Methylorubrum populi: one gene and its partner. The protein of the gene in region 1 binds, or shares a complex with, the protein of each later gene. Links are inferred from orthologs where the notes say so. Each region holds a gene or a part of one and is shown on either strand. Other genes may lie near its edges. The genes, in order: ccmE and ccmB.

Region 1 (14,536 bases):
CGACAGCCGCCTGCTCGTCTTCGCCAACAACCTCGCCACCGATCTCGTCAGCCCGAGCGAGCCCGAGACGCGCTCCTTCTCGCTCGGCGATCCGCGCTTCGACCTGCCGCTCTCGGGCTGGTACTGGCAGGTCGGGCGGCCCGACGCCAAGCCGCGGGACCTGCGCACCTCGCGCTCGCTCGTCGGCGTGCCGTTGAAAGGGCCGGATCAGGCCGGCACCGCCACCATCGGCCAGATCCGCCAGGGCTACGGCCGGGGCCAGGACGACCGGACGCTGCGGATCGTCGAGCGCGACGTCGATGTCGGCGCCGACGGGCGCTACACCGTGCGGGTGGCCGGCCCCGCCGACGAGATCGTCAACGACGTCGAGCGCTTCCGCTTCTCGCTGTTCATGACCTTCGCCCTGCTCGGCTTCTCGCTCGCGGCGACCGCGCTGCTGCAGATCCGCTTCGGCCTTGCCCCCTTGCGCAAGCTGCGCACGGCGCTCGGCACGATCCGCCGCGGCGAGGCCGACCGGATCGACGGCGAGTATCCACGCGACATCGCCCCGCTGGCGGGGGAGATCAACCTCTTGATCGAGACCAACCGGGAGATCCTGGAACGCGCCCGCACCCAGGTCGGCAACCTCGCCCACGCCCTCAAGACGCCGCTCTCGATCATCGTCAACGAGGCCGGCGGCAGCGACGCCCCGCCCGAGTTGTCAGAGAAGATCCGCGAGCAGGCGGCGGTGATGCGCGACCAGGTGAACTACCATCTCGACCGCGCCCGCGCCGCGGCGCTCGCCGGCACCCTCGGCACCTCCACCGAGGTCGAGCCGGCGCTGGCCGGCCTCGTGCGGACATTCGGCAAGATCTACCGCGACAAGGACATCGCCTACGAGGTCCACGTGCCGCCGGGCCTGCGTTTCCGCGGCGAGAAGCAGGATTTCGAGGAGATGATCGGCAATCTCGTCGACAACGCCTCGAAATGGGCGACGGGCCGGGTCTCGATCTCCGCCGCGCCGACGGGCGAGCACGATTATCCCCACCTCCTCGTCGCGGTGGAGGATGACGGACCGGGCCTGCCGGAAGAGGACCGGGCGGCGGTGCTGAAGCGCGGCCGGCGCCTCGACGAGACCAAGCCCGGCTCCGGTCTCGGCCTGTCGATCGTCGCCGATCTCGCGGCCCTCTATCGCGGCCGCTTCCGGCTGGAGGCGGCGGCCCTCGGCGGCCTGCGCGCCGTGATCGAGGTGCCGGGTGACGCGCCGGCCGGGGTCGGACAACGTTGAGTGGCACCGGATCGGCGAAGGTTACGCCGCATCCCGCCTGTGCTATGGCCCTGCTTCACCCGCGCGTGACGACGTGTCACCCGGAAGCGATGTCGTGCAGGCCCCGCTCGGGCTCTACACGGGGCCGAGCTTAAATCTTTTGGGTCTGATGACGGCGATCTGGTTCATCCTGGCGGCCATGACCGGCGCAGCTGTGTTCGCGCTGCTCTGGCCGATGTCGCGCCGCCGCCGGCAGGGAGCCGGCCCGGAGGCGCAGGGCGACGGGCTCGCCACCGAGACCGGGTTCTACGAGGATCAACTCGCCGAGATCGAGCGCGATCTCGGCCGCGGCCTCATCGCGCCGGCCGAGGCCGAGGCCGCGCGGGCCGAGGCAGCACGCCGGCTGCTGCGGGCGAGCCGCGAGGAACAGGCCGACGCATCGGGCGCGGCGCCGATCGCCGAGCCGCATCTGCGCCAGCGCCGGGCGGCCTCCGCCTTCGCGCTCTCGACCATCCCCCTCGTCGCGCTCGTCGTGTACGGCCTCTACGGCTCGCCGAACCTTCCCTCGCAGACCGACGCCGACCGCAAGGCGACCCGGGCGGGCGCGCAGGATCTGATGACCGCCATCGGCCAGATCGAGGCGCGGCTCGCCAACCATCCGGACGACGCCCGTGGCTGGAGCGTGCTCGGCCCGGTCTACATGCGGCTCGGACGCTTCGACGATGCGGCGCGCGCCTACGCCGCCCTCGTGCGCCTCAAGGGCGAGGACGCCCAAGCCCTGTCCGACTGGGGCGAGGCGCTGGTCGCCGCGGCCGACGGTACGGTCTCGCCTGAGGCGCGCAAGGTGCTGGGCCGGGCGCTCACCGCCGATCCGAAGGCAGCCAAGCCCCAGTTCTATCTCGCCCGCGGCGACGAGCAGTCCGGCGACGTGGCCGGCGCCGTGCGGCGGCTCGAGGCGATGGCCGCCGCCGCGCCCGCGGATGCGCCCTGGCTGCCGACGGTGCGGGACAACCTCGCCCGGCTGAAGGGTGAGACCGCCGCCGAGCCCAAGGCCGAGGGGAGCGGGGAGGGGCCGAAGGTCGATGCGCCGGTGGCCGGGCCCGGCAGCAACATCCAGGCCCTGCCGCCCTCCGAGCGGATCGACGCGATCCGCGGCATGGTCGAGGGGCTGGAGCGGCGCCTGGCCAAGCAGGGCGGCTCCGCCGACGAGTGGCTGCGCCTCGTGCGCTCCCACGCGGTGCTCGGCGAGCGCGACAAGGCGCTCGACGCCCTGGAGCGAGCGCGCAAGACGTTCCGCGACGACCGCGAGGCCCTGGCCCGCTTCGACGCGCAGGCCCACGAACTCGGTCTGCCCGGGGCCGGCGCGCCGCCGAAGCCGGAGGCCGGCGACAGGACCAGCGACAAGCCCGGTGACAAGCCCGCGGCCGAGCCCGACGCCGCGGCGGCCGCGATCAAGGCGATGCCGCCGGCCGAGCGCGAGGCGGCGATCCGCGGCATGGTCGCGAGTCTCGACCGGCGGCTCGCCGCCAAGGGCGGCTCCGCCGACGAGTGGATGCGGCTCGTGCGCTCCTACGGCATCCTCGGGGACCGCGCCGCCGCGACCCAGGCCCTCGACCGGGCCAAGATGGCGCTCGCGGCCAACCCGACCGCCGTCGAGCGCCTCGATGCGCTCGGCAAGGAGCTCGGCCTGAGCCCCGTCCAGCCCTAGCGGGACCGCGGCGGACCGCGTCCCCTGACAATCGGTCCCGCCCGTCCAACCTTGACCCGGCGGGCGGTCGGGCCGAAACCGGTCTCGATCAATCGCAGACGTCGGACCGCCTTCAGGCTCTCGTCAGCCTGACGGGGAGAAGAAGCCGACGAACCGGGACGGAACCGTCGTGACCCGCAAGAGCCGCCGCCTGATCCTCATCGCCGCCTGCGGCGCCGTGCTGGCGCTGGCGCTCGGGCTGATCCTGTCGGCCATGAGCGGCTCGATCGTGTTCTTCCGCTCCCCCGCCGAGGTGGCGGCGCAGGGCGTCGCGCCGGGCACGCGGTTCCGTCTCGGCGGCCTCGTCAAGGACGGCTCGGTGAAGCGCGGACCCGACCAGAACGTCGAGTTTTCCGTGACCGACACCAACGCCACGGTTCCGGTGCAGTATCGCGGCCTGCTGCCCGATCTGTTCCGCGAGGGCCAGGGCATCGTCGCCGAAGGCATGCTCGATGCCGGCGGCGTGTTCCGGGCCGACACCGTGCTGGCCAAGCACGACGAGAACTACATGCCCCGCGAGGTTGCCGACGCGCTCAAGGCGCAGGGCCGCTGGCAGGAGGGCGGGGGCAAAGAGGCTCCGAAGGATGCGGCGAAGCCGGCCTCGGCCGACGCCACCCTGGGCCAGCGCAGCGAGCGGTGAGAGATCCCATGACCATCCGCACCGAAACCGCGCGAGGAGACCGCCGGTGATCGTCGAGATCGGCCACTACGCGCTGGCCCTGGCGCTGGCTCTCTCCCTGGTTCAGGCGGTGATGCCGGCCTGGGCGGCCCGCTCGGGCGACGCGGCTTTGCGCGAGGTGGCGGGTCCCGCCGCGCTCGGCACCTTCGCCTGCATCCTGTTCGCCTTTTGCGCGCTGACCTACGCGCATGTGACGTCGGACTTCTCGGTCCAGAACGTCATTGAGAACTCGCATACCGCCAAGCCCCTGATCTACAAGATCTCCGGCGTCTGGGGGAACCACGAGGGTTCGATGCTCCTCTGGGTGCTGATCCTCGCCCTGTTCGGCGCCTGGGTCGCCACCGCCAAGACCTCCGTGCCGCCGGTGCTGCGCACCAACACGCTGATGGTGCAGGCGAGCGTCACCTTCGTGTTCGTGCTGTTCATCATCACGACCTCGAACCCGTTCGCCCGCGTTGCGCCGGCACCGCTGGAGGGCAACGACCTCAATCCGCTGCTCCAGGATCTCGGCCTCGCGATCCATCCGCCGCTGCTCTACCTCGGCTATGTCGGCTTCTCGGTCACCTTCGCCTTCGCCGTCGCCGCGCTGATCGAGGGGCGCATCGATGCCGTCTGGGCGCGGGCGGTGCGGCCCTGGGCCCTGATCGCCTGGAGCTTCCTGACGCTCGGCATCGCCATGGGCTCGTACTGGGCCTATTACGAGCTCGGCTGGGGCGGCTGGTGGTTCTGGGACCCGGTCGAGAACGCCTCGCTGATGCCCTGGATCGCCGGCACCGCGCTGCTGCACTCCATCGTCGTCATGGAGAAGCGCGACGCGCTCAAGGTCTGGACGGTGCTGCTCGCCATCCTCACCTTCTCGCTCTCCCTGGTCGGCACCTTCATCGTCCGCTCCGGGCTCCTCACCTCGGTGCACAGCTTCGCCTCCGATCCGAGCCGCGGCGTGTTCATCCTGGCGATCCTCGCGCTGTTCATCGGCGGCGCGCTGAGCCTGTTCGCGTGGCGCGCGCCGACCCTGCGCCAGGGCGGCCTGTTCGCGCCGATCTCCCGCGAGGGCGCCCTGGTGATGAACAACCTGTTCCTCGTCGCGGCCTGCGCCACGGTGTTCGTGGGCACGCTCTACCCGCTGCTCCTGGAGATGCTGACCGGCGAGAAGATCTCGGTCGGCCCGCCCTTCTTCAACTGGACCTTCATCCCCCTGGCGCTGCCGCTCCTCGTGATCGTGCCGTTCGGGCAGGCGCTGGCCTGGAAGCGGGGCGACGCGGCGGCGGCGGCGCAGCGCCTGCTGGCGGCCTTCGCGGTGGCGCTCGTCGTCGCGCTCGCCGCCGCGGCTCTGGCCTGGGGCGGTCCCGTGATGGCGCCAGTCGGCCTCGGCTTCGGCGCCTACCTCATCATCGGCTCCGCGCTCGAGATCTGGTCGCGGGCCCGCGGCTACGGCCAGAACCGGACCCGCGATCTCGGCACGACCTGGCGCCGGGCGATCGGTCTGCCGCGCTCCGCCTGGGGCACCGCCCTGGCCCATGCCGGCGTCGGCGTCGTCGTGCTCGGCATCGCCGGGCAGGGCTGGGCGACGGAGGGCCTCGCGACGATCCGGCCGGGCGGACAGGTCGCCTCCGGCCCCTACACCGCCACCCTCGACCGGGTCGGTCCGACCAAGGGCGAGAACTACGAGGAGACCACCGCCTTCCTGACCCTGCGCAACCGCGCGGGCGACTATGTCGGCACGGTCGAGACCGGCAAGCGCTTCTATCCCTCCCGCCGCATGACGGTGACGGAATCCGGTCTGAAGACGGTCGGCGTGAGCCAGATCTACGCCAGCCTCGGCGAGGTGCTGCCCGACGGCTCCATCGGCATGCGGCTCTACTTCAAGCCGCTGGTGCTGCTGATCTGGATCGGCTCCATCATCATGGCGGCGGGCGGCGGCCTCTCGCTCACCGACCGGCGCATGCGCGTCGGCGCCCCGGTCAAGGCACGCGCCAAGCTGCCCCCCTCCGCGGTGCCCGCCGAATGAACCGCCTTCGCTCCGCCCTCGTCGCCCTCGCCCTGAGCCTCACGGCCCTCCCGGCGCTCGCCGTGCAGCCGGACGAGGTGCTGAAAGACCCCGCCATGGAGGCGCGGGCGCGGGAGATCTCGGAAGGTTTGCGCTGCCTCGTCTGCCAGAATCAGTCGATCGACGATTCCGACGCGCCGCTCGCCAAGGATCTGCGCGTGCTGGTGCGCGAGCGGCTCAAGGAGGGCGACAGCAACGGCCAGGTCGTCGATTACGTCGTGGCCCGCTACGGCGAGTTCGTGCTGCTGCGCCCCGTCTTCGGCTGGCACACGCTGCTACTCTGGCTGAGCCCGCTGCTCGCGGTGGGCCTCGGCGCCTTCGGCATCTGGCGCCTGTCGCGCCGCCGTGCGCCGAGGGCGGACGGCCTCTCCGCCGCGGAGAAGGCCGAAGTCGAGGCGCTGCTCAAGCGGCCGTAGAGCGGGCGCGCCCTGCTTTCGCCCGATCGGCCGGGCAGGGTCATCGGCATCGTCGTCACCCTCCGACCCGCTTCGCCCCGAGCGTCATGCCGATCGCCGCCTCTTTCCGACGTCTCGCCCTTGCCGCCGCGTTCGGCCTCGCGGCCGGTCTTGCCGCTTCGAGCCCGGCCTCCGCCCACCCCCATGTCTGGATCACCGCGAAGGCCGAACTCGCCTACGAGGCGGGCCGCGTCACCGGCATCCGCCACGCCTGGACCTTCGATCCCGAATACACCGCCTTCCTGACGCAGGGGCTCGACGCCAACGGCGACGGCACGGTCTCGCCCGAGGAGCTTCAGGGCTCGGCCAAGGAGCACGCCGCCAACCTCGCCGAGTTCGCCTACTTCACGAAGCTCAAGGTGGCGGGCAAGGAGCAGGCCTTCGCCGAGCCGCAGGAGGCGCGCATGGCGATGGAGGGCGGCAAGCTCACCTTGAGCTTCCTGCTGCCGCTCAAGACCCCCACCGCCCAGGGCCGGGGCGTCGCGGCGGTCGAGATCTACGATCCCACCTACTTCATCGCCTTCAGTCTTGCCGAGGGGGCCGATGCGCTGCGTCTGGCCGGCGCCGCCTCCGGCTGCAGCATGACCATCACGCGAGCGAAGAACACCGAGCCGGCGGTGGCCTCCGCCGGACAGTCTATGACGGAGGCGATGTTCGAGGCGCTCACCGCGGCCTCGAATTACGGCGAGCAATTCGCCAACCGAGCCATCGTCGCATGTCCCTGACCGCCTCCCTGCGTCCCGCGGGCTTGGCGGCTGGCCGCTGGCCGCGCCGACTGGCGCTCGCCGCCGGGGCGGTGCTGGCGGCCGCCGGCCTCCTCGCCGCACTTGCCGCCGCGCTCGGCCCCGTCGCCGCGCCGCCGCCGCGCTCGCCCTTCGGCATCGGCTTTCGCGAGGCCGCCCCGCCGACGACCGGGCTCGGCAGCTGGCTGCTGGCGGTGCAGTCCAACTTTTCGAGCCAGCTTCGGGCGGCCGTGTCGGCCCTGAAGGCGGGCGGCTCCTGGACGCCGCTCGTGGTGATGGGCTTCGCCTACGGCGTGTTCCACGCCGCCGGGCCCGGTCACGGCAAGGCGGTGATCGCCGGCTACATCGTGGCGGGCGAGCGCACGCTGCGGCGCGGCTTCGCCCTGAGCGCCGCCGCCGCCCTGCTGCAAGCCTGCGTCGCCATCGCCATCGTGCTGGTCGGCGTCTTCATCCTCCGGGCGACCGCTGCCGGCATGACGCGGGCCGGCACCCTGATCGAGACGGTCAGTTTCGCCCTCGTGGCCGGGCTCGGCGCCGCGGTGACGTGGCGCAAGGCCGGGCGGCTCGCCGGCCTCGTCACCGACACCCCGGCCGAGGCCTGCGGCCCCGGCTGCGGCCACGCGCACCTGACGGATGCCGCCGCCCTCGACCGGCTCGGCGGCTGGCGCGAGCGGGCCGGCGTGGTGCTCGCCGCCGGCTCCCGGCCCTGCGCCGGGGCGGTGCTGATCCTCGTGTTCTGCGCCGCGCAGGGCATGCTCTCCGCCGGCATCGCCGCGACCTTCGCCATGGCGCTCGGCACCGCGCTCACCACCGGAGCGCTGGCGAGCCTCGCGGTCTTCGCCAAGGCTCTGGCCCTGCGGCTCGCCGGCGGGCGCGGGCAGGCTGGCGCCCTCGCGGTCGGCGGGCTCGAACTCCTGGCAGGGGCCTTCGTGCTGGTGCTGGGGCTCGCTATGCTGTCGGGGCTGGCCACGGGCATGGGTGGCTAAACGCCCCCTCGCCAAGTCCCTCTATGCCGTGGCAGGTTCGTCCTCGATCGGGAGGAGCCCTGCTTGAGCGAACATGCCCTCGACGCCTTCGCGCCCATCCTCCACTGGCGGCTGCTGAAGGGCTCGCATGCCTTCCCGGGGCCGGACGGGGGCACCTGCATCAACGAGGCGGCGATCGTCGCGGCGGGACTGCCCTACCGCACGATCACCGCGACCGAGGATTGCCCGCCCTGCTTCTCGCGCCCACTCGCGGCCTACGCGCTCGGCCTCAACGACGCCATGCCGGAGGCCGAGCGGCAGGGGCTGATGGCCTTCGTGCTGCGGCTCTCCGGCTCGGCGGACGCGCCGGCCATCGAGGCGGCCCGCACCGGCTTCCTGGCGCTCGAGAGCGTGCGCCGCATCCTGCCCCCGCTTCTCGACGCGGCCGGCCTGCCGGCACTCGCCGCCCGCTGCGAGACGGCGTCCGATCCCCACCGCGCCGTCGAGACCCTGCGCACCGCCGAAGGTCAGGGCGGCGCGCTCTCGCACGACGCCGCCGGCCGTCAGGCCTGGATCGCGGGGGCCCGCGCCTCGGCGGTCGCACGCACCGCCACCGCCGCGATCCGCGCCTTCGCCGATCCGCGCAGCGCCGCCGAGGTGGCGGAGGGCGCCGCCCCCTTCGCCGAGGGCACGTGGCGCATCGCCCTCACGATCCTCGACGAGGCGCTCGGCATCGGCCGGCAGGCGCCGGCGATCGACCTCGTCTCCGCTCGCGACCGGCTGGAGGCGGCCCGGATTCAGCCGTAGGCGCGCGGGAGCGGCTCGTCCGCGAGGTCGATGTCGAGCGCCTCGCAGTTGGCGAGCCAGCGCCCGGTCAGATGGTAGAAGAAGGTGCAGTGGCCGATGACCGCGATGGTCCGCTCCGGCCGCGCCCGCAGCCAGTCGCGGAACCCCGAGACCCGCTGGTCGAACAGGGTCCGGGGCTCGACATGCCAGCCCTCCGGCCCCGCCTCTCCGTCGGCGTACCACCACGTCTCGGGCAGGTGATCGACCCGGAAGGCCGGGAATTCCCGCGCCAGAACGGAGGCCGCCCGGCCGATGTCGCAGCTGCTCTCCTGGCATTCCCGGTGGAGCACCTCGACCAGCACGTCGGGCCGGGCCGGGTGATCGGAGAAGATCCCGGCGGTGGTCTGGAGCGCCCGGGTCAGCGGCGAGGTGACGACGAGTTCGAAGGGAATGTCGCGCAGCGCCTTGCGGGCCGCCGCGACCTGGGCGTGGCCACGCTCGGACAGGCGGGCATCGATATGGCCCGGATCGCGCCCCGTCGCCTCGTGATGCGCGTTGAAGGTCGATTCGCCGTGGCGGATGCAGACGATGCGGGTGGACGGCGCAGACAAGCGGGACATGGGCGAGCGGGACATGGACCCGATGTAGGCGGTTCGCGCGTGCCGAACAGCGGGCCGCGACGCCGCGCCCCGCACCGAGGCGGACGAAGCGTCACCGTCGGGGGCGAACTGCGCCGCTTTCCGGACATCGGCCGCCGTTCCGGTGCGGCGCCGGGCCGAAGGTTGGCGAAGCGTCCCGTGGCGGCGCGACCCGCGCTGGAGGAGCCTTGGCAGGAGCCGGCCGACCGCGCCGGCATCCACCGATGGAGGCTCCCGTGCTCCGACTCCCCCTGTCCCCGCATCATCCGACACCGCTTCCGTGCCCGGCTCCGGGCCTGACGCGCAACCTGCTGCTCGGCCCGCTGATCGCCCTCCTGCTCGCGCTCGTCGCCGGGATCGCGCCGGCACGGGCGCTGGAGGGCAAGGATGGCAGCGGGACGCTGCTGCTCCGCTCCGAGGGCGGCGCGCCGGTCGAGGCGCCTCGCCTGAGGGCGGATGCCGCGATCACCGTGAGCGGCCCGACCGCGCGGGCGACGATCACCCAGGCCTTCCGCAACACCACGGCGGAGTGGGTCGAGGGCACCTACCTGTTCCCGCTGCCGGAGGATGCGGCGGTCGACACGATGAAGCTCGTCGTCGGCGACCGGGTCATCGTCGCCGAGATCCGCGAGCGCGAGGCGGCGCGGCGCGCCTACGAGGCGGCCAAGGCCGAGGGCAAGGCCGCCGCATTGACCGAGCAGCAGCGGCCCAACCTGTTCACCAACGCGGTCGCCAATATCGGCCCCGGCGAGACGGTGCTGGTGCAGCTCGAATATCAGCAGCCGGTGCGGCAATCGGGCGGCACCTACGCGCTGCGCCTGCCGACCGTGGCCGCCCCGCGCTACAGCCCGGCCCCGCCGGCCGTGACCGCCGTCGTCGACGGGGTCTCCGCCGCCGATCCCGTCCCCGACCGCCGGACGATCGCGGCGCCGGTGCTCGATCCGGCCCGCCACGCGCCGATCAACCCGCTGACGCTCACCGTCGATCTCAAGGCCGGCTTCCCGTTGGGCCCAGTGCGCAGCGCCACCCACGCGATCCGCGTCGAGGAGGTGTCCGGCACCAAGCGCCGGATCACGCTCGCCGACGGCGCCACCGCCGCCGACCGTGATTTCGAGCTGACCTGGGCCGCCGCCGCGGGCGCGGCACCCTCGGTCGGCCTGTTCCGCGAGCGGGTCGCGGGCGGCGAGGCGGTCCTCGCTGTGATCACCCCGCCGGAATCGGCGAGCCCGGTCGCGCCCGTGCCCCGCGACGTGGTGTTCGTGATCGACAATTCTGGCTCCATGGGCGGCGCCTCGATGCGCCAGGCCAAGGCGAGCCTGCTGATCGGTCTCGACCGGCTGGGCGCGAGAGACCGCTTCAGCGTGATTCGCTTTGACGACAGCTTCGACACCCTGTTCCCCGATCTCGTCCCGGCCGACGAGGCCCATCTCGACCAAGCGAAGCGCTTCGTCGCCGGCCTGGAGGCTCGCGGCGGCACGGAGATGCTGGCGCCGCTGCGCGCCGCGCTGCGGGACACGACGCCCGAAGAGACCGGCCGCCTGCGGCAGGTCGTGTTCCTCACCGACGGCGCCATCGGCAACGAGGCGCAGATCTTCTCCGCGATCGCGGCGGAGCGCGGGCGCTCGCGGCTGTTCATGGTCGGCATCGGCTCGGCCCCGAACGGATATCTGATGCGCCACGCGGCCGAACTCGGCCGCGGCAGCTTCACCGAGATCGGCACGCCGGATCAGGTGACCGAGCGGATGCGTGCGCTGCTGCTGAAGCTGGAGAGCCCGGCCGTCACCGACCTGACCGCAACCTTCTCCGAGCCCGGCGTCGACGCCGCGCCCGCCCGCCTGCCCGACCTCTACCGCGGGGAGCCGCTCGCCCTGCCGGCCCGGATGGAGCAGGCCCGCGGGACGCTCACCCTTGCCGGCCGGATCGGCGGACAGCCCTGGCAGAAGATGTTGCAGCTCGATACGGCTGAGGCCGGCGCCGGCATCGGCAAGCTCTGGGCGCGAGCCAAGATCGCCGAGGCCGAGACGGCGCGGCTGACCGGCCGGCTCTCGGCGGAGGCCGCCGACGCCGCGATCCTGCGGCTCGCCCTCGACCACGGGCTCACCACCCGCCTGACCTCGCTGGTGGCGGTGGACGCCACCCCGCGTCGGCCGGAGGGTGCGCGGCTCGTCAGCACCGACCTTCCGCTCAACCTCCCGGCCGGCTGGGATTTCGAAAGCGTGTTCGGCGAGGGCGAGGCGCAGCCGCTTCCCACGCCGCCGCGCCAGCGCCGCGCCGCGCCGGCCAGCCCGTTCGCCACCCAGTTCGCCGCCGCGCAGCCGGTCGCGCTGCCGCAGACCGCCACGGATTTCGAGATCCGCGCATGGCTCGGCGGCCTGTTGCTGGCGCTCGGCCTGGGCCTGTCCCTCTGCCGCCGCCGGATCGCGGCGTGAGCGGGATCGCGAAGCGGGATGCCGTCGCGCGGCGTCCCGGCCGGCGGAGCATCACGGCCCTGCCGGCCCTCCTGCTCGTGGCGGCCGGGCTGGTGCTGCTCGCGCAGGCCGCCTGGATCCCGGCCAAGGCCGCCCTGGCGCAGCGGCTGCTGGAGCGCGCCTTCGCCCGGAGCCTCGCCGAGGGAAGCGGCGTGCGCCCCTGGCCCTGGGCCGACACGGTGCCGGTCGCGCGCATCGTCTTCCCGGATCTCGGCGTGAGCTACGTGGTCCTCGCCGGATCGAGCGGGCAGGCACTGGCCTTCGGCCCCGGCCATGTCGAGGGCACCCCCGAGGCGGGCGAGCCCGGCACGGCGGTCTATGCCGCCCACCGCGACACCCAGTTCCGCAGCCTCGGCCGGCTCGCCGCCGGCGATCCGATCGAGGTCGTGCGCCGTGACGGCCGCAGCGTCCGCTTCCGGGTCACCGGGCGCCGGGTCGTGCGCTGGGACGCCTCCGGCCTCGACCCCGACGCGCCCGGCCGCCGCCTCGTGCTCGCCACCTGCTGGCCGCTCGATGCGATGACGCCGGGGCCGGAGCGTTTGCTGGTGGAGGCGGTGGCCGAACCTTGACGGTTCCCACCCCGGTGCGGTTCTGTGCGGATCCGTCCGGAACCCGCACCATGCCGCCGATCGAGGCCGAACTTCCCGAGACCGAGCTGCCCGACGGGCAGAGCCGTCTCATCGCCGCGGCGGTGCGCGAGGCGCTGGCCCGCCGCCGGATGTCGCGGCAGGCGCTGGCGGACGCGGCCCGCATCAGCATCTCGACTCTGGAAAAGGCGCTGTCCGGCCGTCGGCCCTTCACGCTCGCGACCACGCTGCGCCTGGAGGAGGCGCTGAGTCTGCCTCTGAGGGTCCAGGCCACCGCGCCGCCGGCGGCGCTCGCCGAGAAGGCGCGCCACGCGCCGGAGGAGTTCGGCTCCTATACCCGCGAGGCGGTGGCCTTCCTCGAAGGCCGCTACCTGACCCTGCGCCCCTCCTTCGGGCAGGCGGGGGCGATCTTCGCCTACCGCACCGAGATCGCCTGGGATGCGGACAGCGCCCGCCTCGTCTTCCGCGAGGCCGAGCGGCTCGACGCGCCGTTCGCCCAGTCCGGCACCGTCTCGGTGCCGAACCAGTCGGGTCAGATCTATCTCGTCACCAACTTCCTGGGGCAGTACCGCCTCGCCGTGCTCGGCCGCCCGACGATCCAGGGCGAGATGTTCGGCATTCTCACCACCCTGTTCTCCGGCCGCGGCACGCAGCTCACGCCGGCCGCGACCCCGCTCGCCCTGGTGCCCGAGCGCGGGGCCCTGGCCGAGGGCGCGCAGTACGGGCGCATCGCGGCCGGGATGGCCTGCGAGCCGACCTATCGTCGCATCCTCGACCGGGTGCGCGAGGACGTGTTCGCGGTGTTTCCCGGCTGCGGGGAGGGGACGGCCTGAGACGTCAGGCGGTGCTCGACAGCTTCATCAGCACGAGGCCGCTGACGATCAGCCCCGCCGCCAGGATGCGGGTGGCGCTCATCGCCTCGCCCAGGAAGGCGATGCCGACGATGAAGGCGCCCACCGCGCCGATGCCGGTCCAGATCGTGTAGGCGGTGCCGAGCGGCAGGCTGCGCATCGACCAAGCGAGGCAGGCGAAGCTCAGGCCCATGGTGACGAGGGTGACGACGCTCGGCCAGAGGCGGGAGAACCCCTCCGACTGCTTCATCGCGAAGGCCCAGACGACCTCCAGCAGACCGGCGACGACGAGAACGATCCAGGCCACGGCAGCCTCATGCGGTTCATGAGCCGGGCCGTCCCGGACTTGGACCCTGATGGGGGAGGACGTTGCCTCGCGCGGGCTGAGCTAAAGTCCGGGGCGCAGGAGTCACGTGTGCCATCGCACGGGCGGCGGGCGAGGGCGCTATTCCAGCCGCACCACCACGCTGTCGCTGGCGCCCGCCGCATCCATCACCGAGATGCGCGCGAAGCCCGCGCCCTCCGGGCTCCACTCCGATTGCCGGCGCATCGCCTCCGCCACCGGCAGGCCGTCGACCATCCAGGTCAGCGGCGGCTGGCCACCGAGCGCCTTGAGGGCGAGGCGGGCCTGCGCGCCGTCACTGAGGCCGAGATCGACCCGGGCGCCGTCCGGTGGATAGGCGATCTTGAGCGGCACGCCGAGCGTCGCCGCGAAGGTCTTGGGGGCGTCGCGGCGGATGTGGCGCAGGGGCGGAGGCAGGGCGGCGGTGGCGACAACGAGGGCGTCGCGGGGGCGGGGCAGGGCCTCCGGCTCGCCGCCGAACCGGGCGAAGGCGTCGAACAGGATCGGGGCCGCGTGGCTGCGCCCGACGAGGCCGGGCACCGAGGCGCCGTCGGGGCGGCCGATCCAGACGGCGATCGTCACGCGGGCATCGAACCCCACCGCCCAGGCGTCGCGGTAGCCGTAGGAGGTGCCGGTCTTGAAGCTGATCCGGCCGGGCAGGGCGTTCTCCGGCGGCGGGGCGCCGCGCAGGATGTCGGCGACGTACCAGGCGGCGACCGGCTCGGCGATCCGCCGCTCCGGTCCGGGCGCGGCGGCGGGTCCGTCGAGGCGCCGGGTCAGCGCCGGCACGCTGCCCCCACGGGCGAGCCCCGCGTAGAGCCGGGCGAGGTCGCTCAGCGTGATGCCGAGGCCGCCCAGCGCCACCGGCAGGCCCGGCGCGGTGTCGCGCGGCAGCAGGATCGTCGCGCCCGCGCCCCGCAGCCGGGCGACGAAGCGGGCGGCGCCGACCGCATCCAGAAGATCGACGGCGGGCAGGTTCAG
Region 2 (14,529 bases), 1.6 Mb from region 1 along the record:
GCACGAGCGAAATGAACGCGGCTCTGGCTGCGGCCATCACGCAGCAGAGCAGTGCAACGGCGGAGATTTCCAGCAGCGTCCAGAACATCGCCACCAAGGCGGCCAAGACCCGCACCGAAATCGACAGCATCACGAAGCGCCTCGTCAAAGCGGAAACCCTGGCGCAGGCCGCGCTCGCCGAAGCCGGCGGTCTCGACCTCTACGAGTTGGTGCGTCTGCCCGCCGATCTCGGCCTGTGGAAGCGGGGGCTCGCGACGATTCTGCTCGGCGCCGCGCCCGCCGATCCGGCCACTGCGGTGCTTCGCAACCGCGCCGCCCGTCAGACCGTACAGGTGCTGGCCGCGGACCCCGCGCGCCGGTTCGCAGCGGAGGCCTTCCTGAAGGCCGATGCGACGGCTCACGAGGAGGCCGAGCGCATGGTCAAGGCGATCGCCCAGAACAACTGGGACGTCGGAACGCCGGCCTATCAGGCTGCGAACGCGGCGATGAAGGACATGGCCAAGGCCGCCGCCCAGCTCATCGAGGCGAAGTGAGCCGCGAGCCGCTGGCGAGGCGATCGTCGTGAGGCCGCTCCTGCCGCAGGGCAGGCGCGGCCCCGGCCGCGCTCAGGCGGCCTCGTCGTCATCAAGCGTCGGATCACCGGTCCAGGCGGTGGCGAAGGCGGCCAGGTGGCGCGCGTCGGAGAAGGCGAGCACCGTCACGGTGCGCTCCACCGGAGGGGCACCGGGATAGGGCGCGAGCATCACCGTCTCCTGCGACAGGCGGGCATCGGGTGCATTGGCATCGAGCCACGCCTTCGCCTCCAGCGTCAGCGTCACCGGATCGGCGAGCGCCCGTGAATCCGAGCGGAGCACGATGATCGTCGTGCCGAGCGCCGGATTGGCGTCCTGGATCTGCTTGATGATGTCGATCATCAGCCTCTCACTTCCGATGCCGCGAAATCGCTGAGCTGCACCGTCGGCTGCGTGTCGGTGAAGTTCGGAATATCCCCGAAGATCTCCGAACCGTCCGCGGTCGCCGCCGCCTTGAAGGCGTCGGCGGATTCGAAGCGCAACAGCGCCACCACCTGATAGGGCGGCGCACCGCCATCCGGCGTGCCGATGCCCTTCACGACCGTGTAGTCGTGCAGGCCCTTGGAGGTCCAGCGTTCGCTGACCAGCGGCATGTGCTTCTTGAGATAGTAGTCCATGTCGAAGCGGGTGCCGGCGCCGCTCGGATACATAACGCTGACGAGGATCATGGCGTCTCCTTCCGCCGGCTTCTCCTTGGGCCGGCGGAACGGGAACATGACGCACCGGACCGCCGGATCAAGCCGGAGCGTTCGTCAGTGCAGCTTCACGCGCGGCTCGGTGCGCCGGGTCAGGGCGCGGGCCAGGGCATCGAGGCTGGTCTTCCACCAGCCGTTCACCGCCGTCTCGTGCATCTTGTAGAGCGAGCGGTACATCAGCCGGGCGAAGAGTCCGGCGATGAACATGTTCCTGCCCTGGATGAACCCCATCAGGTTGCCGACCGCCGTGTACTCGCCGAGCGAGACGAGCGAGCCGAAGTCGCGATACTTGAACGGCTTCAGCGGCCGGCCCGCGAGGCGGTTGGCCATCTGCCCGTAGAGATGCGAGGCCTGCTGGTGCGCCGCCTGGGCCCGCGGCGGGATCGGCGTCTGCGAGCCCTCCTCCACGAGGTAGGCGCAGTCGCCGATGGCGAAGACGTCCGGATCGCGGGTGGTCTGCAAGGTCGGAGTAATGACCAGCTGGTTGTTGCGGGTGCTCTCGAGGCCGCCGAGATCCTTGAGGAAGGACGGCCCCTTCACGCCCGCTGCCCAAACCACGAGCTCGGAGGGGATGAAGCCGCCGTCGGCGAGTTGAACCCCGTCGGCCCGCACCTCGGTGACGCGGGCCTGCACCCGAACCTCGACGCCGATCTTGGCGAGTTGTCCCATCACCTCGGCCGCCAGCCGCTGCGGCACGGCGGGCAGGATGCGGTCGGCCGCCTCCACCAGCGTGATCTTGAGATCCTTGGCCGGGTCGATCCGGTCGAGGCCGGTGCGGGCGACCTCGCGGGTGGTCCGATGCAGCTCCGCCGCCAGCTCCGTTCCGGTCGCGCCGGCGCCGATCACCGTCACGTGGAGCTGTCCGGGACGCACCGGGCCCTCCTGAGTGTGAGCCCGCAGCATGCCGTTGACGAGGCGCTGGTGGAAGCGCATCGCCTGCTCCTTGGTGTCGAGGGCGATGGCGTGCTCGGCGACGCCCGGCGTGCCGAAATCGTTGGTGGTGGAGCCCACGGCCATGACCAGCGTGTCGTAGGGAACGGCCCGCATCGGGGTGACCTCACGCCCCTCGCTGTCGCGGCTGGCGGCGAGGTGAATCACCCGCTTCTCACGGTCGAGGCCGGTCATCTCGCCGATACGGTAGCGGAAGTGGTTGGCATGGGCGTGGTGCAGGTAGTCAACCGCGTGGTGGCCGACATCGAGCGAGCCGGCGGCAACCTCGTGCAACAGCGGCTTCCAGATGTGCGTGCGTGCTCGGTCCACCAAGGTGACGTGGGCCTTGCCGCCCTTGCCGTACTTGTTGCCGAGCTTCGTCACCAGCTCCAGGCCGGCCGCCCCTCCCCCCACCACGACAATCTTGTGCAGATCCGTGACCGATTCGCTCGGAACCATCCTCGCCCCACTCGCCTCGCCGGCCGCCTCGTCCGGCGGCCCTTCAGTTTGGAATGATCTTACATCAGCAACCCGGCAAGCACCCACACGTTCGCAGTGTGCCTGGGACGCAAATCCGGCATCGATGATGGGGCGATATCGTAAAAAAATTTTCCACCCTAGGACACGGGCGCGCCGGGCTGCCGGAGCGGATGGGCTCGGGCGACGGCATCGAGGGAAAGAAGCGTGTCGGCGATCCGCCCGACTGTCGGATAGGCAGCGGTGTCGATCCCGAAAATTCCGGTCCCGACCCAGAGGCTGATCAGGCACAGATCGGCGTGGCTCACGGCGTCGCCATGGCAGAAGCGGCCGGTGCCTTGTTCGCTCGACAGCCGCGTCTCCAGCGTCGTCAGGCCGGTGGTGAAGGCATGGCGCAGGAACTCGAGCATCCGCTCCCGCGGCAGCCCATAATTCTCCATCAGGAAGCTGCGCACCCGCGGCACGTAGAGCGGATGCGTATCGCAGGCGACGACCTGGGCCAGCGAGCGCGCCCGCGCGCGTGCCCGCGGCTCGGCGGGCAGAAGCGGCACCTGCGGATGGGTCTCTTCGAGGTAATCGAGGATCGCCAGCGACTGCGTCAGCGGCGGCCCGTCGCCGTCGAAGAGAGCGGGTACGGCACCCTGCGGGTTGATCTTCAGGAAGTCGGGCTTGAACTGATCGCCGGCATCGAGGTCGAGAAAGATTTCCTCGTAGGCGATCCCCTTGAGATTCATCGCGATGCGCACGCGGAAGGCCGCGGCCGAGCGCCAGTTGCCGTACATTTTCATGGGCACATTCCCGTCTCGCTATGACCGCTCAGAACGCGCGAAGCGTCAGTTCGGTGTGTTCAACCTGAGGCGGGCTCGCGAACGTGTCGGCGACCATGGCCCGGTAGGTCTTCCAGGCTTCCGATCCGGTAAAGTCCTGCGTGTGCGCTTCCAGCGTGTCCCACTCGATCAGAAGGCGGTAGCGCTGCGGCTTCTCGACCGATCGCCGGACGGCGAAGCTGCGGCAGCCGGCGGCGGCGCGGAAGATCTCGGCGGCCCGAGCGATATTGGTCTCGAACGCGCCCTCCGAGCCGGGCTTCACGTCGATCTGCGCGATTTCCAGGATCATGTCCGTCGCTTCCCAGCGGGCCCACGTCGGAGACGGGGCGGAGTGCTCGATCGCTCCGCTATAGCGGCTGGGCCGGGACCGGCAAGGCGCGCGACGGTGCCGAAGACCTCACAGGCAAACCGGGTCGTAGATCGCCGTTATCGCAGTGATCCGGCCCTGTTCGTCCGCGCTCCAGTCGATGCTCCAGGTATGTCTGCAGGGGAACGCCTGCTGGACGAAGCTCGATTGTTGACGTCCCGCGCTCTCGCGACGCCGAAAGCCTTGAGCATCGAGGGTCCGGACGAGCGCGGCTTCTGCTGAACCGACCGGAAAGGCGTTCACGATGCGCAACGAGAAGGCCCGGTTTGCTTCCCGTAACTCCGGGGGCAGTCCCTCGGCGAGTGGAGGGCGCGAAGCGGGTGACGGCTTGAGCACGTACCACAGGGCGAGCCAAGCACCGCCGACCAAGGTGAGGATGACGAGAAGAGCGACGCCGATTCCCAGGAGCATGCGTTTCTGGCTTCGCTTCATTGCCCTCCACCCTTTCCGCCAACACGGCGAACTAAAAAGCCCCTCCCTTGCGGGAGAGGCTTTTCGTCGGCGTCGAGTGGCTGAAGCTTATGCCGCGAGCGTGCGCAGCACGTAGGGAAGAATGCCGCCGTTGCGGAAATATTCCAGCTCGTCGAGGGTATCGATCCGGCAGGTCAGCGGGACCTCCTTCTTCGAGCCGTCGGCCGAGGTGATCTCGGCGGTCAGGGTCTGACGCGGCTTGAGATCGCCCGCGAGCCCCTTGATCGTCACCGTCTCGTCGCCCTTCAGCCCGAGCGACTGCCAGGACGTGTCGCCCTGGAAAACGAGCGGGACGACACCCATGCCGACGAGGTTCGAGCGGTGGATGCGCTCGAAGCTCTCGGCGATCACGGCGCGCACGCCGAGCAGCTTGGTGCCCTTGGCCGCCCAATCGCGCGACGAACCGGTGCCGTACTCCTTGCCGGCGAAGACGACGAGCGGCGTCCCCTCCTCGGCGTATTTCTGCGCGGCGTCGTAGATGTACATCTGCTCGCCATCGGGCTGGTGGAGCGTCCAGCCGCCCTCGACGACGTTGCCGGCCTCGTCCCGCACCATCTGGTTCTTGATGCGGATGTTGGCGAACGTGCCCCGCATCATGACCTCGTGGTTGCCGCGGCGGGTGCCGTACTGGTTGAAGTCCTGTACCCGCACCTGATGCGACTGCAGGTACTCACCGGCGGGCGAGGCCGCGCGGATGTTGCCAGCGGGCGAGATGTGGTCCGTCGTGATCGAGTCGAGGAACAGGCCGAGGATGCGCGCGCCCTCGATGTCGGTGATCGGATCGGGCGTCTTGGTCATGCCCTCGAAATAGGGCGGGTTCTGCACGTAGGTCGAACCCGCATCCCAGGCGAAGGTCTCGGCCTCGGTCACCTCGACGCCCTTCCAGTTGGCGTCGCCGCCGAACACGTCGGCGTAGCGGCTCTTGAACAGCTCTGAGGTGATGTTCTCCTCGATGAAGCGGTTCACCTCCTCCGAGGACGGCCAGATGTCCTTCAGGTAGACCGGCTGGCCGTCCGAACCCTGCCCCAGCGGCTCCTTGGTGATGTCGATCTGGAGCGAGCCGGCGAGCGCGTAGGCCACCACGAGCGGCGGCGAAGCGAGGTAGTTCGCCCGCACGTCCGGGTTCACGCGGCCCTCGAAGTTTCGGTTGCCCGAGAGCACCGCCGCCGCGACCACGTCGTTGTCGTTGATCGCCTTCGAGATCGGGGCCGGGAGCGGGCCCGAATTGCCGATGCAGGTAGTGCAGCCGAAGCCGACGAGGTTGAAGCCGAGCGCATCGAGGCTCGTCTGCAGGCCGGACTTCTCAAGATACTCGCCGACGACCTGGGATCCGGGGGCGAGCGAGGTCTTCACCCACGGCTTCGAGGTCAGGCCCTTGGCGACCGCGTTGCGCGCCAGCAGCCCGGCGCCGATCATCACGCTCGGATTCGAGGTGTTGGTGCAGGACGTGATCGCCGCAATCACCACGTCGCCGTGGCCGATGTCGAAGTTCGTACCCTCGACGGGGAAACGGCTGGCGATGTCGGCCGCCTTCTTGAACTCCTTCTCCATGGCATCGGCAAAGCTGGCCTTGGCGGCGTCGAGCAGCACGCGGTCCTGCGGCCGCTTCGGGCCGGCGAGCGACGGGCGCACGGTGCCCATGTCGAGTTCCAGCGTATCGGTGAAGACCGGATCGGGGGTCTTCGCGTCGCGCCACATGCCCTGCGCCTTGGCGTAGGCCTCGACGAGCGCGATGCGGTCGTCCTGACGCCCGGTGACCTTCAGGAAGTCGATGGTCTTCTGGTCGATCGGGAAGAAGCCGCAGGTGGCACCGTATTCAGGCGCCATGTTGGAGATCGTGGCGCGGTCGGCGACCGGCATGTCGTCCAGGCCGGGGCCATAGAACTCCACGAACTTGCCGACCACGCCCTTCTTGCGCAGCATCTGCGTGACGGTGAGCACGAGGTCGGTCGCGGTGGTGCCCTCCGGCAGCTTGCCGGACAGCTTGAAGCCGATAACCTCGGGGATCAGCATCGACAGCGGCTGGCCGAGCATGGCCGCCTCCGCCTCGATGCCGCCGACGCCCCAGCCGAGCACGGCCAGACCGTTGACCATGGTGGTGTGCGAGTCGGTGCCGACGAGCGAGTCGGGATAGGCGATCTCGACGCCGTCTTCGGTCCGCGTCCACACCGTCTGCGACAGGTATTCGAGGTTCACCTGGTGGCAGATGCCGGTGCCCGGCGGCACCACGGAGAAGTTGCGGAAGGCCGACTGGCCCCATTTCAGGAAGGTGTAGCGCTCACCGTTGCGGGCGTATTCAAGGGCGACGTTGTCACCGAGCGCCTTCGGGGTGCCGAACTCGTCGACGATCACCGAGTGGTCGATGACGAGATCGACCGGCACCAGCGGGTTGATCTTCTGCGGGTCGCCGCCCAGCGAGGCCATGGCGTCGCGCATCGCCGCGAGGTCGACGACGGCGGGCACGCCCGTGAAGTCCTGCATCAGCACGCGGGAGGGGCGGAAGGCGATCTCGGTCTCGGCCTTGCCCTTGTTGCCGAGCCACGCCACGGCAGCCTCGATGTCGCCCTTGCGAACCGAGCGTTCGTCCTCGAAGCGGAGAAGGTTTTCCAGGATCACCTTCATCGAGAACGGCAGCGCGGTCGCGTCGGCCAGGCCGTTCCTTTGTGCCTCGGGGATCGAGTAATAAGTGTAGGTCTTGCCCCCTGCCTCGAGTGTCTGGCGGGCTTTGAAACTGTCGAGCGATGCCACGGCGAGTCGGGTCCTGAGCTGGCGTTAGCGAACACGGAGCAGGCATAACCTGCGCCACGAGAGGTGTTCGGCCGGATGCGCTCCAAGGAGCGCGCGCCGCCCCGGGGGTGCCCGGGTAGCGAGTGCCCTCGGTGGTCTCCCGGTGCCGGGAGGCCCGCGAATGACACTCAGGATGGTGCGCGAGGGGCGGTTTGGACGCCCTTGAATGATCGCGCGGCGCAGCCTGGGCCGGTCTATAGAACGTTTCGAAATTGCCCGCTACTGGCCCGATGACACAGGCGTGCGACTGACATCCCTCGTCCGAGCGACGCGCGAAAACCCCCGGTCAGCCCTCGCCGGCCGAGGCAAAGCAGCGGCGCAAAGCCGCCCGGAACGCCCTGATCTCGTCCGGTGTCAGGCGCGCGAGTCGGGCTTCCAGCCACTCGCGTCCGGCAAGCGCGGCCGGGTCGCGGGCAGCCTCCTCCTCGGTCGGACGGAGGGGAGCCGGCGGCGGCCGTTCGGCATCCATCTCGGCCTCCATGGCAGTGCTTCCCGCGAAATCAGCGATCAGCGTCGAAGAACCAACGCGTTGGGCAATCGGGCGGTTCGCACGGCGCGGAACGATCGGCTATAGGCCGCAAACGACCGGCTCGCCGACGAGATCCGGCCTCCAATGCTCCTCGTCTCACGAGAGGCAGACCAACTTCCCTCGGGACGAAGACGAGACGTGCGGATTTTCCCCTCTTCCAAGGCCGATCCGTGCGGTTGATCGTCGAGGATCTCGCCTGCCGCCGCTCCGGGCGCCGGATCTTCTCCGGCCTCTCCTTCGCCGTCGGTCCCGGTGAGGGGCTCATGGTGACCGGGCGCAACGGCGCGGGCAAATCAACCCTACTGGCGATGCTCGCCGGGCGCCTCAAGCCCGATGCCGGCACGATCCGCGCCGAAGGCCTCGGCGAGGCCAGCCTGCCGGAATGCCTCCACGTGATCGGGCATCGCGACGGGCTGAAATCGGCATTGACGGCCGAGGAAAATCTAGGATTTGCCCGCGACCTTCTCGGTAATCCCGCCGCAACCCCGAAAGCCGCGCTGGAGGCGATGGGCCTTCCGCACGTAGCGCGGCTGCCGGTCGGCTACCTTTCCGCCGGTCAGCGGCGCCGAGTCGCACTGGCCCGCCTCCTCGTCTGCCGCCGCCCGCTCTGGCTCTTGGACGAGCCGACCGCCGCGCTCGATCTCGCCTCGCAGGGCGTGCTCGCCGGCCTGATGCGACGCCACCGGACCGATGGCGGACTTGTGATTGCTGCGACGCACCAGGCCCTCGGTCTGGAGGATGCCCGCGAGTTGCGCATCGCACCGGCTTCGTCGGCTCCCGCAACCGATGCGGCGCTCGACGCGGAGGATTGGCTATGAGTCGCGCGTTCGCCGCCCTGCTAGCACGCGATCTGAAGCTCGCCGCCCGGGTCGGCGGCTCGGGCGCGCTGTCGCTCGTCTTCTTCCTGATGATTGTGGTGCTCGTGCCCTTCGCCCTCGGGCCGGACCTGAAGCTTCTCTCGCGGATCGGCCCGGCAATCCTGTGGCTCTCGGCGGTGCTCGCCACGCTGATCGGGCTCGATCGACTGTTTCAATCGGACGAGGAGGACGGCTCCCTCGACCTGATGACCGGCGCCGCCCTGCCGCTGGAACTTGTGGTGCTGGCCAAGGTGCTGGCTTCGTGGCTCACCACCGGCCTACCCCTCGCCCTCGCCTCTCCGCTGTTTGGATTGCTGGTGGCGCTCTCGCCGAAGGCCATGGGCGCAACGGCGCTGACGCTCGCGCTGGGCACGCCGGCCCTCGCGTTCATCGGGGCGGTCGGAGCGGCGCTGACGGCCACGATCCGCCGCGGTGGCCTGATCCTGGCGATCGTCGTGCTGCCGCTGATGATCCCGACTCTGATCTTCGGCGTCTCCGCAGCGGAGGCCGCCCTCGGCGGCACGGTGCCGTTCGCGACCCCGCTCACGGTACTGGCCGCCCTGAGCCTGATCGCGGCGGTCGTGGGCACCCTGGCTGCGGCCGCCGCCCTGCGCTGGTCGGAGTGAGCCGGCCGCCGCTCCAGGCACCCGCGTCGTGAACGGCTTTCTCGGACCGCGAAGGTACTCGGATCACGAAACTACTTGTCGCAGCCGATGCAGATCCCGGTGTCGATCTTGTCGTCCTTCCGCTCCATCGCGGTTTCGCGGTCGGGATTGTTCGAGTCCCGGCGCGCTCCTCCGCCCCCGGCCGGCGGCATGGTCCGGCCGACCGGCGAGGTGTTGGGTGCGTAGATCGTCGAGGCCGGATCACCGCCGGTGCCGGTTTGAGCCGGTCCCTGCGCGGTCGCGGGGACAGCGAGGGCGGCCGTGAGAACCGCTGCGGACATGAGACGTGCGATCATCGGTAAACTCCCTCGGAGTTCCAACGCGGTAGCCCTCTGCCGGTTCACGTCCCCCCTGCTCTCGTCTCTCATTCCGTCACTGATCAGAGATGCGTCTTAGCCTCGCAATCCGGAAAAACCGTATCCCGCCGTCAATCAGGCCAGCGGATCGCCGCTTCGCGCAATCCCAACAGGCGCGCCTCATCCAGCCCGAAGGCCCGGGAGGCATCGAAGACCTCGCCCGAGACGCTCACCTCGCAGGCCCGATCGAGGCTACCACCGGCGCATTGCGACAGCGCCCGCCTGTGGCCTGCAATCTCCGCCGCGCCGACGCGGATCAGCAGCTTGCCCGCCATCCGAACATCGCCTGCCGCATCGCGCGGCAACAGACCGACGCAGGTGATCTCCTCCTCGGTCGTGTAGACGAGGTGGCAGTGATCGAGCGTGACGCGCTCACCGATGTGATGCCGGGCCGCCCCAACGAAGGCGACGACGTCCGACTGCGCCTCAAGAGCGCGCGGCGCGGACGGCATCAGCAATCCGGTCAGCAATACTGCGCACCCGATCCGCATGACGGTCCCCTTCGAACGATCCTGCCGGTCAATCCTGCAATTTGCAGGCCGAACAAGGTCGAGTGACATGGAGGGACATGGGAGCTTCGAGGAAGAGCCGAACGAATCGGCCGTGTTATGGTGCGTCGACCTTTACTGCGTCTGGCCGCTCTGCGGGGCGTGGGTGTTCTGGTTGTCGGTCGGACCGGTGCGTGTGAACGCGAAGACGATGATCGCTGCCATCAGCAGCAGCACGATCGGGAATGCGAACATCCAACGCGGCATCTCGAGCATCCAAAGGCGCAATCTGGACGACCGGAACTCGTGGGTGATCGTTTTGCTCCACCGGCCCGCAGGCCGGCAACATATGCGAACGATGCATGCCCCGTCCGATCCGCCGTCGATTGCATTGTGCAGTGCAACGTGAGACACAGGGACATGCCGGATCGCGATGGCGTCGCGGTCCTGCAGCCCTTCTTGGGCGTTTCCTCCCTAGACTTCGGGCCGTCCCTCGGGACGGCCTTTTTTGTTTTTGCTTTCCTCCGGATCGCCCCAAGCATCTCAGGCCCGACTCCTCGGGTCAGGCTTGCTCAGGCCCGTCGTCGCAGGTTGTCGAACCGCCCGGCACTATCGAGCAGTGCCGCGATCGGTCATGGCAGCGCAGGCGGCTGGGCCGGCTCATGGTCGCCGATACGATCGCCTCGCGAGCAAGACCGCCGCTGCTGAGATGGCGGCCGGCGTTATCGACGAGGGGCGTTGTCATCACGCCGCAGGGCCGTCAGGCAACCGAGCAGTCTTCGAAGGACTTGATCGAAGACAGCGGCCCTCTGGATTCCGTTCAGACGTATCCGAGGGCCTTGTCCAGGAGTGCTTTCATGCGTCGCGTTGCCTTCACCCTCGCTGCCCTGAGCTGTCTCGGTTCGGGGGCGGCCATTGCCCAGGTTCAGCCTCCGGGCCTGCCGGGCGGTCCGTACCCGCCAGGCACGATCATCCAGCGCCAGACCAATACGACCGGCAACACGGTCGATTATGTCATCGCGCCCGGAGCCACGGGTGCCGACACCATCACCACCAATTCGGCGGCGGGCGGTAATGCCGGCCAGCCGGAGCGTGCGATCCCGCAGGGCAGCGCCGGCGGTGGCAATGGCGGCGGCAGCTCTCGCTGACATCGGCTCGGCCGTGCTCGGGCCGCTTCGACGCCGAGATCACCCGGCGACGGGCCGGCCCTCACCCGTATCGGAAGACGCGGAGCATCGAGAGAAAGCGCGCTTTGCGATGCTCGGCAGGATGCGGACCGACATCTCGCGGCTTCGGATCCAGCCGGCGCCGCCGAGTCGCGCTCGGCTTCCGATTCGGTGAAAGGCTGGACAACGCTCGTCAGGCACAACAACCTGACATCTGTCGCCGACTGAGCGTAGCAGTGGTGCCGCAAGAGGGATTCGAACCCCCGACCCCCTCATTACGAATGAGGTGCTCTACCAGCTGAGCTATTGCGGCGTCGCATCCGGCCCGACGCATCGAAGCCTGACGGAATGTGCCGGGTCTTAGACGGACCCTCTGTCCTTGGCAAGCCTCGGAGCGGGTCCGACGTCGACATCGCGTTGCGGTGTTGGGGGGCTTGTGCGTAAGACCACGCCGATGAACGAGCTCCTCACCACCGATGCCTTGAAGCCGCAGGGTCCCGTGGGCCCACGCCGGCCGCCTCTCGTGCTGGCCTCAGCCTCACCGCGCCGGCTTGCGCTGCTCCAGCAGGTCGGCATCGAGCCGGACGCGCTCCTGCCAGCCGATCTCGACGAAACCCCGCGCAAATCGGAATCACCCCGCGATCTGGCGCGCCGTCTTGCCCGTGAGAAGCTGGAAGCGGCCGGTGCCGCGGCACGGCGCCGGGATGAGTTTCGGGACGCCTATCTCGTATCCGCCGACACGGTGGTGGCGGTGGGACGGCGCGTGCTGCCCAAGGCCGAACTGCTCGATGAGGCGGCCGACTGTCTCCGCCTGCTCTCGGGACGGGCGCACCGCGTCTATACCGCCGTCTGCATCCTCTCGCCGAAGGACCGCCGCCGCGAGCGCATGGTCGAGACCCGGGTGCGCTTCAAGCGCCTGTCGAACCGCGAGATCGAGGGCTATCTCTCCTCGGGCGAGTGGCGCGGGAAGGCCGGCGGCTACGCCATCCAGGGCCTCGCCGCCGCCTTCGTGGTGAAGCTCGTCGGCTCACACAGCGCCGTGGTCGGATTACCGCTCTACGAGACCATGAGCCTGCTCGAAGGCGAGGGCTTTCCCGTACGCGGTGCGTGGGGCGCCGCGTCGTGAAGCGAGCAGTGAACGGGGGACTCGCGCCCTGTCCGATCTGCCGCAAGCCGGCAAACCCCGAGACGAAGCCGTTCTGCTCGGCGCGCTGCGCCGATATCGACCTCGGTCGCTGGCTCGGCGAGCGCTACGTCATTCCTGGACCGGAGGACGAGGAGCTGCCTCGGCCACCGCGATCCGATGACGGCGACCCTTCCTCCTGACGCCAGGATCTGTGCTCGGCAAAAAAGCTTCGCCTCGGGCTCAACAGAGGCTGGACAGGCCCGAAACGCTTCACTATACCCCCGCCAGCCGACGACGCAGCGCGACGCGGCGGTTGCCCAGGTAGCTCAGTTGGTAGAGCATGCGACTGAAAATCGCAGTGTCGGTGGTTCGATTCCGCCCCTGGGCACCATAGTATTTTCTGGCGCTCAGACTTTTGGTCGCTAGCAGCCGAAAAGTCCCCCACTCTTAGTTTCTATGTCCAGCGGGACTTCTCGTCCGGTTGATGAGATGCGTCGCACCGTCGGCGAGTATTTCTTCAAGGGCATGTGCGTGTAGAGCGCGGCCTGCCTCGGGTGGTCGACCCATAGATCGCAGCGGGCTGGCACTCGGTCGCGATCGCGGCGCTAGCCCTGCGCAGGCGATAGGCCGACTACCGTTCAGCGCTTTCGAAACGGATTTCCGAACCCGCTCGCCGTGAACGCCTTGCAGAACTTCGTCGTCAGGGAATCCAGCGCCGGTGCGGCGCTAACGGTACTCGGCGTCGCATCGTTCACCCTCCGTGTGACCCGTAGGACCAGCAACATCAACGTCACTGGACCGATTACGGCCGCTCGCGTGCACGTGCAGTCGGGACGGCAGCGCACGAGCATCGAGCCGGCCTGAGAGGTCATGCCTCAGGCGGCGGTGGACTGTTCCAGCTTCTCACGGGCCGCCGTGAAACGCACGACACGCTGCGCTGTCGCGACCGAAAGTTCTTGGAAGGATTGGAAGGCGCTCTGCATGTCGTCCGCGTTCGGCTCGCCGTCGGAGCGGCTCGCGAGAAAGAGCTTGAGGGTTTTCCAACCAAACCGAGCCGATCGAACAAGAAAGAGAAGAGGATCAGTAGTCGGCGCCATATGAGCGTTGAGCGCGATGACGGAGGGCACTCCAGCAAATCTTGCAAGCGCTACCAATGCGTAATTGGTCTGCCCCATGCTCAGCCATTCCTGCACATTCGTCTCGTCGAGCTCGACCTTGGCTTGTCGAGCAACAGCCACTTCGATCGGCGTCAAATCCACCGGCGGGGCAGCGAGAGACTCTGCGATGGCGAGAGTTGCCCTCTCGGCAGCGCTCGCACCGAACTCCGTCGCCAGCGTCCTGCGAGCCCGTTCGCGGGCCATGGCAATCAGCTGAGAGCGTTGTGCCGCCGGTACGTCTACGCGCTCAGCCAAAGTGTGCTCGAGCTCAACATCCCTCTCCGCCCGAGTGGTGAGGATCTGGAAGCCACTAAGCGAAAATTGTGCGCCCCGGTTGCCAGCGACGCTGCGGACTACCTTCTCGTCACCGCGCGAGACGATCACATCCGTGACGCGTTCGGCAAGAGCGCTACGGCGCGACAACGCCATCAAGTGCTGCTGGCCAGCACCGCTCGCAATCTGAATCAGATCGCTCTCATCAAGGCGAAGCGAGCGCTCAAGCACTGGGCCGGCTACCTCCGCAGAGGCGTCATATGCAAGGTCACGCACCACATGGCGCGGGGCATTCGCGACGTCTGCGAGGTTGGCTGCCAGATCTGCCCGGGCCCGAGTTTCGATGTCGCGAGAAAGACGCAGAATGACTTGATCGAAGGCTCCGACCTGATCTTCATTGAGGCGCGGCGCCTGTGTCGTGAACAAGCTTGTCATCCGACGAAGCATGCTGACGCGCTTAGCCGGATCACCGCTAGCGATGGCTCCTTCAACCTCGGCAACGACGGAATGCAGCGCGACCACAACCTACTCCAGCCCAATCCCACTAAATATAATTTACATATATTTCCGAGTGATGAACTCTGCCCATAAACTCATGCAGACTGCCATTTTCAGCACGTGTGCCAGATTATAGGTGCCATCAGACCGCCATTCTAATGAAAAAACCTTCTGCGCTGAAATATATTATTGTACATTTGATAATCTACAGAATACCCGCGCCCGCCCCAAACATTCTCCCTCGCCTATGCAATACGTTTCCCAGAAAATATAAATTGCTACTCCATG

The links.
Region 2: the proteins of ccmE (region 1) and ccmB are in contact, whole or in part, in a solved structure (PDB 8CE8), measured with the Escherichia coli proteins. The link is inferred for Methylorubrum populi from one-to-one orthologs.

Annotation. Positions count from the first base shown.
Region 1 is NZ_AP014809.1:1,546,538-1,561,073, reverse strand. The notes cover bases 1,898-4,878. They hold ccmE (cytochrome c maturation protein CcmE), read left to right. Parts: upstream 1,898-3,123; coding sequence 3,124-3,633; downstream 3,634-4,878. Other genes in these bases: MPPM_RS07115 (heme lyase CcmF/NrfE family subunit), read left to right, coding at 3,680-4,878; ccmI (c-type cytochrome biogenesis protein CcmI), read left to right, coding at 1,898-2,954. In the rest of the region: MPPM_RS07130 (ATP-binding protein), read left to right, coding at 1-1,267; more of ccmI, read left to right, coding at 1,416-1,897; more of MPPM_RS07115, read left to right, coding at 4,879-5,680; MPPM_RS07110 (cytochrome c-type biogenesis protein), read left to right, coding at 5,677-6,135; MPPM_RS07105 (DUF1007 family protein), read left to right, coding at 6,222-6,899; MPPM_RS07100 (nickel/cobalt transporter), read left to right, coding at 6,890-7,903; MPPM_RS07095 (hypothetical protein), read left to right, coding at 7,967-8,689; MPPM_RS07090 (histidine phosphatase family protein), read right to left, coding at 8,680-9,288; MPPM_RS07085 (marine proteobacterial sortase target protein), read left to right, coding at 9,531-11,735; MPPM_RS07080 (class GN sortase), read left to right, coding at 11,732-12,343; MPPM_RS07075 (helix-turn-helix domain-containing protein), read left to right, coding at 12,394-13,194; quaternary ammonium compound efflux SMR transporter SugE, read right to left, coding at 13,199-13,519; pbpC (penicillin-binding protein 1C), read right to left, coding at 13,658-14,536. UniProt on the Escherichia coli protein: Heme chaperone required for the biogenesis of c-type cytochromes. Transiently binds heme delivered by CcmC and transfers the heme to apo-cytochromes in a process facilitated by CcmF and CcmH.
Region 2 is NZ_AP014809.1:3,137,520-3,152,048, reverse strand. The notes cover bases 7,330-10,303. They hold ccmB (heme exporter protein CcmB), read left to right. Parts: upstream 7,330-8,469; coding sequence 8,470-9,138; downstream 9,139-10,303. Other genes in these bases: MPPM_RS14420 (hypothetical protein), read right to left, coding at 9,605-10,003; MPPM_RS14425 (hypothetical protein), read right to left, coding at 9,210-9,473; ccmA (heme ABC exporter ATP-binding protein CcmA), read left to right, coding at 7,826-8,473; MPPM_RS14440 (DUF4240 domain-containing protein), read right to left, coding at 7,413-7,607. Outside these bases: MPPM_RS14480 (methyl-accepting chemotaxis protein), read left to right, coding at 1-533; MPPM_RS14475 (hypothetical protein), read right to left, coding at 606-914; MPPM_RS14470 (EthD family reductase), read right to left, coding at 914-1,240; MPPM_RS14465 (NAD(P)/FAD-dependent oxidoreductase), read right to left, coding at 1,325-2,656; maiA (maleylacetoacetate isomerase), read right to left, coding at 2,815-3,462; MPPM_RS14455 (antibiotic biosynthesis monooxygenase family protein), read right to left, coding at 3,491-3,790; MPPM_RS14450 (hypothetical protein), read right to left, coding at 3,899-4,279; aconitate hydratase AcnA, read right to left, coding at 4,388-7,087; MPPM_RS14415 (hypothetical protein), read left to right, coding at 10,879-11,169; MPPM_RS14405 (Maf-like protein), read left to right, coding at 11,642-12,313; MPPM_RS14400 (DNA gyrase inhibitor YacG), read left to right, coding at 12,295-12,513; MPPM_RS14385 (DUF2336 domain-containing protein), read right to left, coding at 13,189-14,265. UniProt on the Escherichia coli protein: Required for the export of heme to the periplasm for the biogenesis of c-type cytochromes.